Regions from separate parts of the Colwellia sp. MB02u-10 genome, predicted to be linked through region 1. Evidence: riboswitches for the same ligand, from Rfam matches in the RefSeq annotation. Region 1 holds a riboswitch; the other holds the start of a gene.
The links. Region 1 has a riboswitch for cyclic di-GMP ahead of H4J59_RS08070 (hypothetical protein). Riboswitches for the same ligand answer to the same signal wherever they lie in the genome.

Region 2: linked by a shared signal. The riboswitch ahead of H4J59_RS07630 (helix-turn-helix domain-containing protein) and the one ahead of H4J59_RS08070 (hypothetical protein) in region 1 are both predicted to bind cyclic di-GMP.

Annotation. Positions count from the first base shown of each region.
Region 1 is NZ_JACGVK010000112.1:71,144-77,306, reverse strand. Features, by position in the region: gene H4J59_RS08090 (AEC family transporter) at 1-547, opposite strand, end outside; gene H4J59_RS08085 (protein disulfide oxidoreductase) at 1,178-1,660, shown strand; gene H4J59_RS08080 (VF530 family DNA-binding protein) at 2,029-2,346, opposite strand; gene H4J59_RS08075 (hypothetical protein) at 2,583-3,404, opposite strand; cyclic di-GMP riboswitch class I at 4,249-4,334, shown strand; gene H4J59_RS08070 (hypothetical protein) at 4,399-5,778, shown strand.
Region 2 is NZ_JACGVK010000111.1:62,530-68,692, reverse strand. Features, by position in the region: gene H4J59_RS07645 (hypothetical protein) at 1-2,001, shown strand, start outside; gene H4J59_RS07640 (hypothetical protein) at 2,100-2,378, opposite strand; gene H4J59_RS07635 (EAL domain-containing protein) at 2,398-3,105, opposite strand; gene H4J59_RS07630 (helix-turn-helix domain-containing protein) at 3,098-3,508, opposite strand; cyclic di-GMP riboswitch class I at 3,919-3,994, opposite strand; cyclic di-GMP riboswitch class I at 4,626-4,701, shown strand; gene H4J59_RS07625 (molecular chaperone) at 4,831-5,547, shown strand; gene H4J59_RS07620 (hypothetical protein) at 5,559-5,993, shown strand; gene H4J59_RS07615 (hypothetical protein) at 6,053-6,163, shown strand, end outside.

The sequences.
Region 1 (6,163 bases):
TTTCTTCTGGTATTTTCAAGCCTGCCAAATTACAAGTAATTCCTAAGATAAACGCATAAAGTATTGGCAGTCTCGATATTTTTTTCAGCGATTGTTTCACGCTAAAATTTCCCTTTGCAGTGACATAAAAACCTGTGCTGCTTTCATATAAAAGAGATGCTATAACGGCAAAAATATAAATGTCTGCCAAGGTGGGTGGAAACAATATAATTGCCAAGGGAATACCAAAATATCCTGTGTTTCCTGTTCCTGCACTGAATGCTAAAATATTTCCCGTGGGATTATCCCAGGATTCCCCCCAAATAAAAAGTGAAGAAAAAGCTAAGACAGAACAAAAAACGTACAAAAATATCGGTAAAATTGCAACTGAAAAATCAATTTTTACAGTGATGACTGCTGAAAAAACTACAATAGGACCCAAAATATAAATGAGCAAAGCGGCTATTGATTCTCTTTGAACATGTAAAAATTTTGAAGATAAAAAACCTAATATTACGTTTATATACAGTGGAAATATTTTAATTAATATAATGAAAAAAAGTGTCATTAATTATCCTAAAGAAAAAGTAATTTGTATTTGTTCATACACCACCAATGAATGTTTGCTTATAAAAGATTATTACATTGCAAAAACACTGGATAGGGAAATATGGGGTGCGGATAAAAATATGACTATAATTCAACGCTTTATGATGCGAAATGCATTTAGCTCGTAATTTAAAACCAATCAACTAGCTGCATAAGAAACGCGATTATTTTTATGTTTATTTTTATTTTAATTTTTATTTTTATTATAAACTCTAAAAGCAATAGATAAGACTGATTTGGAAAGTCTGAGAGAAAGTAAACCAAAATAAATAAATTACACCGCTCGATTTAGAACACCTTAACTTGCTTTTTGCGATAGCTCCATAGATATATTGTGCTAATGTCAGCTACAACTGGAGATAGTTAGCATAATTTTGATGAGTTTATAATCAAAAATCTCGACTGCTCTGTGGCATAAGTGACGGTTAAGCCAAATCCTCCAAGTAATTGCCATTTGGCCTTAATAATTATTTATTGCTAACGACTTTTCAGTTCGCATTGAAGACATTAGCATAGTTAGTCTTAATGGTAATTATTCTCAACAAAAAGTGAAAATAATTAAAAAATAGTCTTGTAGGAGAGATATTAAATGAAGTCCTGGTTAAAACAAATCTCTTTTATTATCATCGTTTATCTCATCACAAGTTTTGCTGTAGATACGTGGAGAACGAGGGGGATTGATCGACAATCGCTGCCCGATCTACAAGGAAAGACAATCTATAATACAACCATTAATTTAAAGGAGCTAAGTTTTGAACAACCCATTTTAGTGTACTTTTGGGGGACTTGGTGTCCAGTTTGTTCCTTTGTTAGCCCTTCTATAGATACTATTTCACAGCATTACCCTGTTTACAGTATTGCCATGCAATCTGGTGATAATAAGACACTAAAAACATATATGAAAATAGAAAGTTATCAATTTAATGTCATTAACGACGATAATAATCGCATAGCAAACTCGTTAGGTGTACAAGTTACTCCATTAGTAATGGTGATTGACCAAGGTGAACTCGTTCACTTCACAACAGGTTATGTGAGTTTATTTGGTTTATGGTGGCGCATTGCTTTTTAAAGATCTCAGGGCGTTAAGCGGAAGGTAGCAGCTATAATGTCGGGATAACGTAGCGATAAATTTTCTAATGCTTTGTTTTTTATGCGAGATAGAATATGTACTTTATCCTAATGTGATAATTTGTCAGTCATGAACGTTAAACGCTAAGGGAAATATCGATGGTCATAAATCAAAGACCTGATCCCGCAGGTTTATTGGCGATGACAGACAATCCCTGAAATTTCGGGACTGTCGCAAAAACAACATACTGAATAGGACCTCTTTAGTAGCGCTGACTAAATGAGGGGTAGATTATCTCGTTACTGCTTTGCTTATTAGCGCTGTAAACAGTGATAGTCGAATCCTTTAAATCACATCTATTAATTGTCCTATGTTGGCCAAACAAAGGGAGCGGGCTTGGTGGAAGTCGTTCCTGATACGGCTGTTTTCTGAGAGAGTATCCCCCTGATTACTTTCCCCGTTGCTTTATGCTTACTACAAAATGTTTTTAGGTATAAAATTTCAACTCTACTACGTGCCCAAGGGGTTGTACGAAGAAATTTCAAACTTGATTTAAGACGTGGTTTATTAGTGAAACAACGAATATTAAGTAATTCACCCATCTTATCCCAACCAACTTCCTTCTCCAGCTCAGTTAGAATTTGTTCAAGTTTAATGCCGTGTAGAGGCTCATTACTGTTATTCATAGACCACCTAAAATCAAAAATAGCATTGTAACAAGTTTCCTAAATATTGACAGACTTATGCGTTTTACTCAGGTAAAGCTATACAAAATGCCTATCTATGATTTTTTTAAGTTTGGCCGACGCAAAAAGTCTAATCTGGACTGCAATATCAACTCAATTATTAATCTCTCAAATGTGCTAGAAGTTAGCGTTTCAGAAAACTTGCCAAAAGCAGCTTTGAGCGAAAAGGAACACCGCTAGGCTATAGGCCAAACATATGTCTCGAACAAATAAGCCGCTAATAGAATTCCAACCAGATTGATTGCAAGAGCCAAAAAAATTCTCCACAGCGTCCAGTACTTAGGTGAGTCAATTTGTGTTCCGGATGGCTCGGGAGGATTTTTATTGACGGCGACTACTTGCAGAGGCACATCTAAAGCCTGCAGCAATTCATCTCGCTTTTTTTCGGTGTACCTACAATTCGCGCCTGTAATTCTGTAATTTGCGACATAGCCAGGAATGTATGCTGAAAAGTAAATGCCGAGAATCAAGACGTAATATTTCGCCTTATGCCAGCTACTAGCCCAAAAACCTTCAGGTTCGGGATAAGACAAAACCAATAAGAAGCTCGCTGCAACTACATGAAGTAATATCCAGGGTATTAATACAACATATTTTAAACGCTTAATGTTTCTAACAGCAAGCTCGTCAACCCATTCCTCACTTTGGACTTTTGCCTCGTAAGCGATCCTTTGTCTGGTTTGAGCTTGCTCTTGGCATAAATCTGGATTTTGACGGATATAGTCTGCGCAGCCACGTCCATAGGATTTTCGCATCTCTTTGTCTTCAAAAGGGACATAAGCCCTAGAGATGACTTCGCCATTATCATTAAAGACAAAATGCACTTTCGGTTCCGCTCTATAAGTGAAGGTAAATCCTTTTGTTTCATGACGAATGAAAAAAGATGTGTGGCAGGCTTCATCAACTCCAGCGCCGTAAGCCGTATCGAGCATATACTGCGACGTAGCACCCTCGATATATTCTTGGGCGATTCGGGCAAGAAAACCATCAATTATCAACTGCCTTACCTGGGCATGATAATTATGGCTAGGCCTACAGCTATATGTAAGGCTACCATCTTCGTTTAGAACATAATCATATTGGGCAACGTCATAATCTATATTATGGCCCCAGCCATATGCGTACTGTAGCTGTTGTTGCACGGCATCATAATGCCGACGGTCTCGCTCGTTCAATATGCTGCGACGGCAAGCAGGACAGTGATCCCATAGGTTGCCTGAATAGTTGCAAAAGTATGAATCATAGCAACGTTCGCAGTTTCTCATGTGGGACAAAGATATGCTCAACTTTGTTATTATAGAATTATTTAGCGCTGATTATAACGCAACGGTAAGCACCAGACATCCAATTTCTTGTCAGAGCTATTGTGCCTTAATCTGCAAATTAACGACAAAGCCGCTGCGGGTTTTTCTGCCAACACTCAAAAGGTCCCAGGCGTGTTACATGCCGTATTCTTCTCCGGCAAATAACCAGCTGTATTCGCTGCGCGTCCCCGTCGTATTCAAACCTATTTCGTCAACGAGTCAAAGCAGAAACGAAAACGCCCCAGAAACTCTGTTTTTTTGATCTTTTTTTAGCTTCTACAACTATGATAACTGATTGATAAACCGGACCAGACACAGGTTAAATGACAGTTTATTTTGGCCGCATTTATTGCTTCGTTGTCATTTTACTGACCACTAACATATCAACATGATCAATCATCCGCTCAACCTCTTTTGTGAAATTGAACCATGGCTAACAATCTATTCTCTAATTTTTTCTTTCTATAATCGCTAGAGCCACTACTTTTAATGACGTGTATAAATTACCTTGATTTTATCTTACCTTACAGTAGACTCGTGAAATAACTGGCAACTATTAATGAAAATTAATAGACGCAAAGCTACCAGCCTAAGTGCATTGCATAGGGTCGTGGGGTTGCTATTTATATGGATATTTTTACAACCTTTACCGTGATTTATTAATTACATCATTTATTAGAGGTTGTGAATGTTTTTCTCAAATAAGTATTTTATTCAATTCGTTGTTATTTTGTTCCTAAGTGCTTGTGGCGGAGGTGATAGTAGCGATACAGTATCAAATCCATCACCAGTAACAACAACCTCTGTAGCCACGTCACCTGTAACGACTTCATGCGTCAACCCTCATTCTGCTGACTACCCTGAATCATATAAAGGTAAACTTGAAACCCCATCCCCCAGAGGTAAACTTTCTAGTCATATAGTGAGAGGTATTAGTTTTAAAGACTACTCCCCTAGTTGGATTTATGATGGCCTATCCCAGTCTGCTCGCGATAATTGTTCCAGAGATGAATATGTAAAGCTGATGTATCTTGAAGCATTACAAGCAATGAATGCTTCTGGTGCACAAAGGGTTTGGGTTTACAATTATGGTCAGTGGAACGATAGCCAAGAACCATGGGTAGTCGCCGAAGCTAATTATCATACGCCTAAAAAATATATAGAATATATTGTCGAGCAAGCACGTTTGCTCAACATTGATATTTATTTTTCTTGGCAGTTTACTCAAAACAATGTCGATGGCGATATTATTGTTGAGCAAGGTGAGAAACTCACCTTGGACAAGCTTAAAATCATATTGGATGCACATCAAAACAATATGATTATTCAGGCAAAACATGCCCAGAAAATAGCTATAAAAGGTATTTCTGCTGACTGGAACGCGATGTGGATCACCTTGCATACCGACGAATTAAAAGAATATTATATTGAGCGATTTGCCGAAATTATCGATGATATCAGAGCCAATTTTGACGGTGAGATTACTTGGGGGCAAATAGGGACTGTAATTAATGATCAACGAATATTTTCCAGAGTAGATAGTATTTTAATCAATGCGTTACAGTGCTGCGGAAATCAATTTAACGCCGAAGAAGATGCCAAGCTAACAACGGAACTGATCAAGCAGAAAACCTTTGAATCACTGACCAATCAGCATATGCAAATATATTGTGGTGATATTAACCAACCATGCTGGCACGGTACGTCAAATATAGAATTACCGATAACACTTATTATTCAAGTGCAAAGTCGTGAAGACTTTTTTCTCAATGGTTGGAAAGAAGATGGTTTCTGTACTCCAGGAAGTTTAGAAGACGGGACTGAAGTTAGTTGTATTCAAGAGAGTTTTGTCACTGACTTTTCTGTGCAATCAGTGGGCATAGAAGGCATTATGCAAGCGATCGAAGAGCAAGATACCTTTATGATTAACAGCGTCGACATTCATACCGGTTATTGGCTTTCACCCACGTTAACCCCCAATTTTGAAGGTTTCCCTAATATCTCTCAATCTATCCGCGGTAAACCGGCAGAGGATATTGTTAAGTATTGGTATACCGGACAAGAATAATTCACCTCATGTTAAAGTAATGGCCGGTAAATTTACCGCTCATTACTGCTAAATCCACCATGAGCTACAAATACATAAAAATCATCTTTTGATTATTCTTAGTTATTTTATCAGGCTAAATAAAACGAATTATCCATCATGCGCTTAACTTCACCTTTGGCACTTAGCCATTAATAGTGGTTGAATTGCCATTTTTATAAATATGACATCTTTATAGCAATAAATTTATAACCTCTGCTTAATATCAAAGTAAACATTAGCCATGATACGTTAAATAACAAAACCAAGCGTTTTGTGGCATTAGTAAATATTGTATAGCAAGAGCCAAGCTCATTTTATGTCTGAAAACCACACTAGTGAGGTCTATAACATACACTCGACTCAT
Region 2 (6,163 bases), on a different contig from region 1:
ATAAAGCGCTTAAATGTCAAGGTGAATGATTTTGGCCGCAACCCCATCACCACAAAAATAAGCCACAGTTATCGACCTGAACTATTAGGTGAAAACCAGAAAATTAACGACTTCTATGTTACCGCTGATGAGCAAAACATTTACACGATTAGCCCAACAAGTGAATGGATAAGTTTTGATGGTACAACCTTTATCGACAATGGCGTGTTAAATAGCAATGCAGCCATTACTAATTTAGCGCTTGCGCATAGTGCTAATGATCGCCCTCACTATGTGAGATTTGACTCGGAAGTTGGTTTTAAAATCGATGTTTATAACGAGCAACAAACCATCGCTAACACTATTGAGCTAGGTGCAAATCAACCCACCAAAATGTTAATTGCCAATGGTGATAACCGTGCAGTGTTAACATCAACCAGTGCAGGCAGCATAGATGTTATCACTTTAAGCCAAATTTCAAGCTCGGTTGAAACACTCGCCTTTAATACAACTTTTGGCGACAGCGCCATAGCAAAAAAAACACTGACATTGTCAAATATCGCTGCAAATTGGCAAGCAACGGCCAGTGCACCTTGGCTGATACTAACACCGCAAAGTGATGACAATGGCGAGAGAATATTAATTGATATTGATACTAATTTAATTACCGGTTGGGGCTTAATGACCGCCAGTATCTCGATATACGACCCCGCTAGTGACAGCACAAAAGTGATTACGGTTGATCTGGCTATTGATGCCATAAGGTTAAGTAGTAACTACCCGTCACTGGCTTTTAATAGTTTAGCCACCGAGCAAACACTCGTACATACCCTTGATATTTTAACCAACAGCGAAACTAATATCGCTTGGCAAGCCAGTACTGACGTTAGCTGGTTATCTTTATCAACTGACAGCACCAACAACACACTGACCATCACAGGCACACCCGCCAATATAGCCACTGACGGTGTTCATAGCGCGGTAATAACCTTATCACCAACTACCGCTGACACCGCGTTATTAGGCCGAATTAACGTCACCTTCAATAAAGGTGTTAATGATGCCAATGACCTTGATATCAGTAATATCAGCTTCAATACCTCAGGCCTGGTGTTAGACCCAATGCGGCCTTACGTTTATATTGCTCAAGGCGATAAACTTAGTACTTATCACGTTATTTCTGGCGCGTTAATTAACACCACAAGGTCACCATTAGTCGATGTCGATTTAACCAACTTAGTGATCCACCCTGACGGTTCAATGTTGTTATCATCAAATAGCGAAACTTATTTAGATGAAAACGAGCTTGAACAAACGCGGATTAATCATTATCAATTTGACTTAAACAACTATCAGTTTAGCCAAATAAATAGTGACAAGATCACCATAGAATACCGCCCTCTGATGATAAAGATAATCGCTGGAATACCCCTTGTTATCACACAAACACTGGAATACGCCGACCTAAATTTAACGCGCCAATATTGGCTTCAAAACAATGCCTATGTCGTTTCAAGTATTGGCCAAGCCAATAGTGCAGATATATTTATGGCCTACAAGCAAGCAAGCACCTCACTTGAGCGCTTTGCCCTAAGTTATAACGCTTATGCCAGTGAAACGATATCAGTGATAAATGAGCCCACCTATATCAATGCAGCCTTTACTAACTTATCGAGCTTTGCCATGAGTGATAACGGTGAGACGATTTATAGCGCTAATAGCAGCAGCGAATGGGCAAGTTTTGACGGCACTATCTACACTGACAACGGCCAACTTCAAGGCAATGCTAATGTGCAAACCTTTAACAGCATCACAGATAGCGGTAAAAACAGTTACTTCTATCGCTTTGATCCAACCTTAGGTATCACTTATAGTAAATATAACGCGGCTCAAGTTGAGCTTTGGTCAGAGGTTATAGCGGATGCTAGTGCTAGCGCTGAAAGTTACTTATTGCCAGCTTACCAACGTATGCTGATTTATGATGCAGAGACATCAACCTTAAAGTTACGCTCTCATCCTTAGTGGTAAGCTAAAATAGAGTACTTGCTTTTATTGACCACATAAGTTGATAAGCAATAAATGAAAAAATAAAAAACCGCATTTATGCGGTTTTTTATTTTTTAGAAAATTGAGCTTAAAAAAGTTTTTTCTTCGTTTGTTAATTCAACACAAACATTAATATCACTATCACTTTTGTCTTTTAAGTTAATTTCATCCACCAGTATTTTTATTATGGTGATGCAAGGTTCTAAGGTCATTAAATGATTAGTATTGTCTCTTTTGAGTAAATTGTCTCTTTTGAGTAAGTTATCTCTTCTGAGTAAACTTTTGATTAATAACACGTTGAGTTCAAGACTATTATTTTTTTCCCGTGGTGTTATTAAGACCAACTCATTCATAACCCTTTCTATTGCTGCATTATACATAAGAAAAATATTTAATAGTTGGGAACAAATAGCCTTGCATTTTTATGTGACTAAATTGGGAGAGAAAACTGGCTTGTTCTACTGATTCCACTCCCTCTACCACCACTTGGTGCTTATTACTTAGAAAAATGAGTAAACTTTTTAAAAATAAAACATCTGATGCCATTAGTCCCCAAAAAAGTTCTTTTGATACTTTAATGGTACTGAAAGCAATTTTTTTAGACAGTAGAATATCAAAATTTGATTGATTTCTTCCAAAATCATCAAGCCATAAGCTGACATTTGGACGCTTATTTATCTTATCAAGCATCGCTAACTCTAAGTAACCAAATTGTTGTATGTCGTGTTCTAATATCTCAATAGCAAGATGTTGTTCTTTATTATTATCCAAAATAGGAAAGCATTCATCAAAGTTTTTTATCACCTGTATCGGTGTATTTAAACTAATGGTGTAACTCCTATATTTTGAATCATTAATTAAAGCATTTAAAATTAATTTAAATAATTTTAAATGCTCACCCTCGGTTAAATATCGGAAAAACACATCAGCTGGAATATTATTAGCCTGACTGGTGATACTACAGAGCAACTCGGCATGATTGCATTGTTCTAATGTTGTCATAATTAATTCTGTACGGGGCTGAATAATCACCTTGCCCCAAACACAACAATCAAACGTAATTAATTGAAGCTTATCCATAAGTTGAATTCCTAATATGCTCGCCTTCATGAACAACTGAGCTTAATAAATAGCCAAACCCTCTAATATTTTCTATTGTTAAGTTAGTGTGTCTAAGGTTGATTCTCATTTCAGATATGGTCACCGCTAAATTATTTTTAACGACTAATTGATCAGGCCAGCCATAGTCATGTAAAAATTTGACACTGAGTGGAATATCTTTAAACCTTATAAATGCACAAAGTAATCTAAATGCTCTCTTTGAAAGCTTAGCTCTTTCACCTTTAAAGCTAACTATTTGATTATTATAATCAAATGAGAATTCAGGAGAAAAGTCTGATAAGTTAGGACATTTACATTTTGAGCAATAATCACTACATGCCTTATCTGCATTATCTGCATTATACAAATTTGTTAATTCCATTATTTCCTCTAGCGTATTTTAAAATTTAAAAATACTAATTCCTAATTACTAAATTAAATCATCATTGATTTAAAGGATTCGTTCTAATTCGGTGAGATATGATATTTGCTTCTATGCTATAACCCGATAAATATAATGGATTAAATTTTAAACCTATTGAAAAGTAGTACCTTTTATATCTATAACTTTAGTGGTGTCAAAATAATGACGTCAACAGTTTTCATGAGTAAAGTGAAATGCGTTAACTTTTTTAACTTTATTTAAGCTATAAAGGCCAACTTTAGCCCTATTTAATTAACGCTTAGATACCGCTATTATTTAAATAAATATAAAATTCAGGCAAAAAAATGGTCTTCGTAAGGAAGACCATTGGTAAACAGGCTCAGGAGGACAAGAAGTGTTGATTCACTTCTGGCAACTGGCTACCATCTTACAGGCCCTTTAGCTTTGCGTCCCTAGATTTCTCTGGGTTTGCGATTAGTTAATTTTATAAATATTGCGATAAGATCACATCATAAAAATGTACAATACTATTGTGTCACATTTACCGACTTGAATGTAAGTCAAAGATAATTATAAATTTTATAATTATCTTTGACTCTGAGTCGCCTATAAACCTAGTAACATTTACCTTACATTGTTTTAACTTAATTACCCAGCCGCTAGTATATTTCTCTGACATTAACTTCGCCTGCCTGTCATTATCTATTGCTTGAAATATTTTTAAGATAAGCGCTTATTTTTCTGATATAACGCTTTTTTTGTTAATCCTTTCTCTTGTCTATTTTATGAGTTTACCAGCACTAACGGTTTGATAACGACACTATAAGCTGAGCTGTACAATATAAGTTTTTAAACTGTCTAAATATCCTTAATAAGTAGCTAGCGTTAACTTACCCCCTATTGTTCAGAACTGATTACCTACCACCAGACAAATACGGGGGATACATATTATTATAAAATTTATAATAATATGTATCCCCCGTATTTGTGATATCGTTGGCTTAGTAAATATCGCAAAGCTTAATTATTGATCAGCACAAGACAAATGACATAAGTCATTATCAGATAATCGCTTTTTACCGCGGTTATATAATTTCGTTGTAATATTTATAAAGTGAATAAATCGCAAACCTAGGGAAACCTAGGGACGCAAAGCTAAAGGGCCTGTAAAATGGTAGCCAGTTGCCGAGAGTGAATAAACACTTTTGTTTCCTGAGCTATTTTTTTATCTATGGTCTTCTTTATGAGGGCCATTTTTTTTGCCTGAATTTTGTAAAATTCGTTAAAGATAAAAATGTAGCAGGAATTATTTGATTCATATGAAAAATTATTTACAAGGTGTTATTGCACTATTACTTTGCACTTATTCCATTAACAGCTTTGCTGGCTTCTCGGTTACCCGAACAAGTTTTGGTGTCAACCTTGACCAACCTGTGACCAAAGAGACCACCTTGATTAATTCAGGAAACCAAGTGGTGCGGGTCAGAGTAGATTTTGAAAAACCCAAATGGGCTAAAGATGAATACTATCTGGGAGATGATCTGGTAGCTTATCCTAAAATAGTAGTGATTCCGCCTAAGGGTAAAATACAAGTAAAAATCGCGCCAAGAATAAAAACAGATTTACAGGATGGCGAGTATGTCGCGCTGCTTGTTTTTAAAGAGATGCCTCCGAGAGGTAATGAAAACCAAGTAACTATGCTAATGAATATCGGGGTTCCCTATTACGGTCGAAAAGGCGCGCTTAAAACCGGACTGAATTTTGATGCCTTGCGGGTTGAGAAAACAGACCAAGGTTATGACTTGCTGGGAACGGCTAAAAATACCGGGAATTTTTCCTATCCGCTTGATATAGAAGTTAAGTTTTACAACAACAAAAACTTAATAAAAGAGCAAAGCTTTAAACAAGGGTTCTACCGGGCGCATTCGTTCGAGCTGAAAAAGTCAACGGAAATGGATGTTAAAGCCGACACTGCGCAGGTTGTTTTTGTTAATGAACAAATTGATTTTACCAAGAGCTTCGACTTTGAACTCTAGGAGCGCTGCACGTGAATAAAATAGCCTTTATTATGTTGTTTTTTTCAGCGTTTTCACAAGCTCAATTTGAGGAAAGAGAGGGGGTGTTTTACATCAACGGCGATGCTGTAAAAGCAATAGAGCTGTCCCTTGCTCTTTCTGCCATCGATTTTGGCGATGTTTATAACGATAGCGAAGTGGACAGTGTAGTGGTGGATTTTACTGTCAATGCAGAAAACACCTATGACTATACGGTGGAGATAAGCAATGATGACAGCACAGGCGTAGTGCAGATTTCACGCAGCTCTAGCGGAGGATACACAGCAGACAGTTTAACTTATATAGACACAGGCACGGGAGCATATCAGGCACATGAATTTTATGTTGACCTGGACACAGGAAATATGAGCGGGGACCTTGCCGCTACAGTCACTGTGATGGTTGCCTACAACGATATCGCACAATAATTTTCCGGCAATACCGCGGGAAAGTTATTTATTTTCAAGTGAAATAGAGAGAGTTCAAAATGAAAAAATTATTATCAACAACATCAAAAAAAGTATTACTAGCTACATCAATCCTAGCAATGTCATCAACAGCAATGGCTAATTCATCTGGCACATTAGATGATGAAACT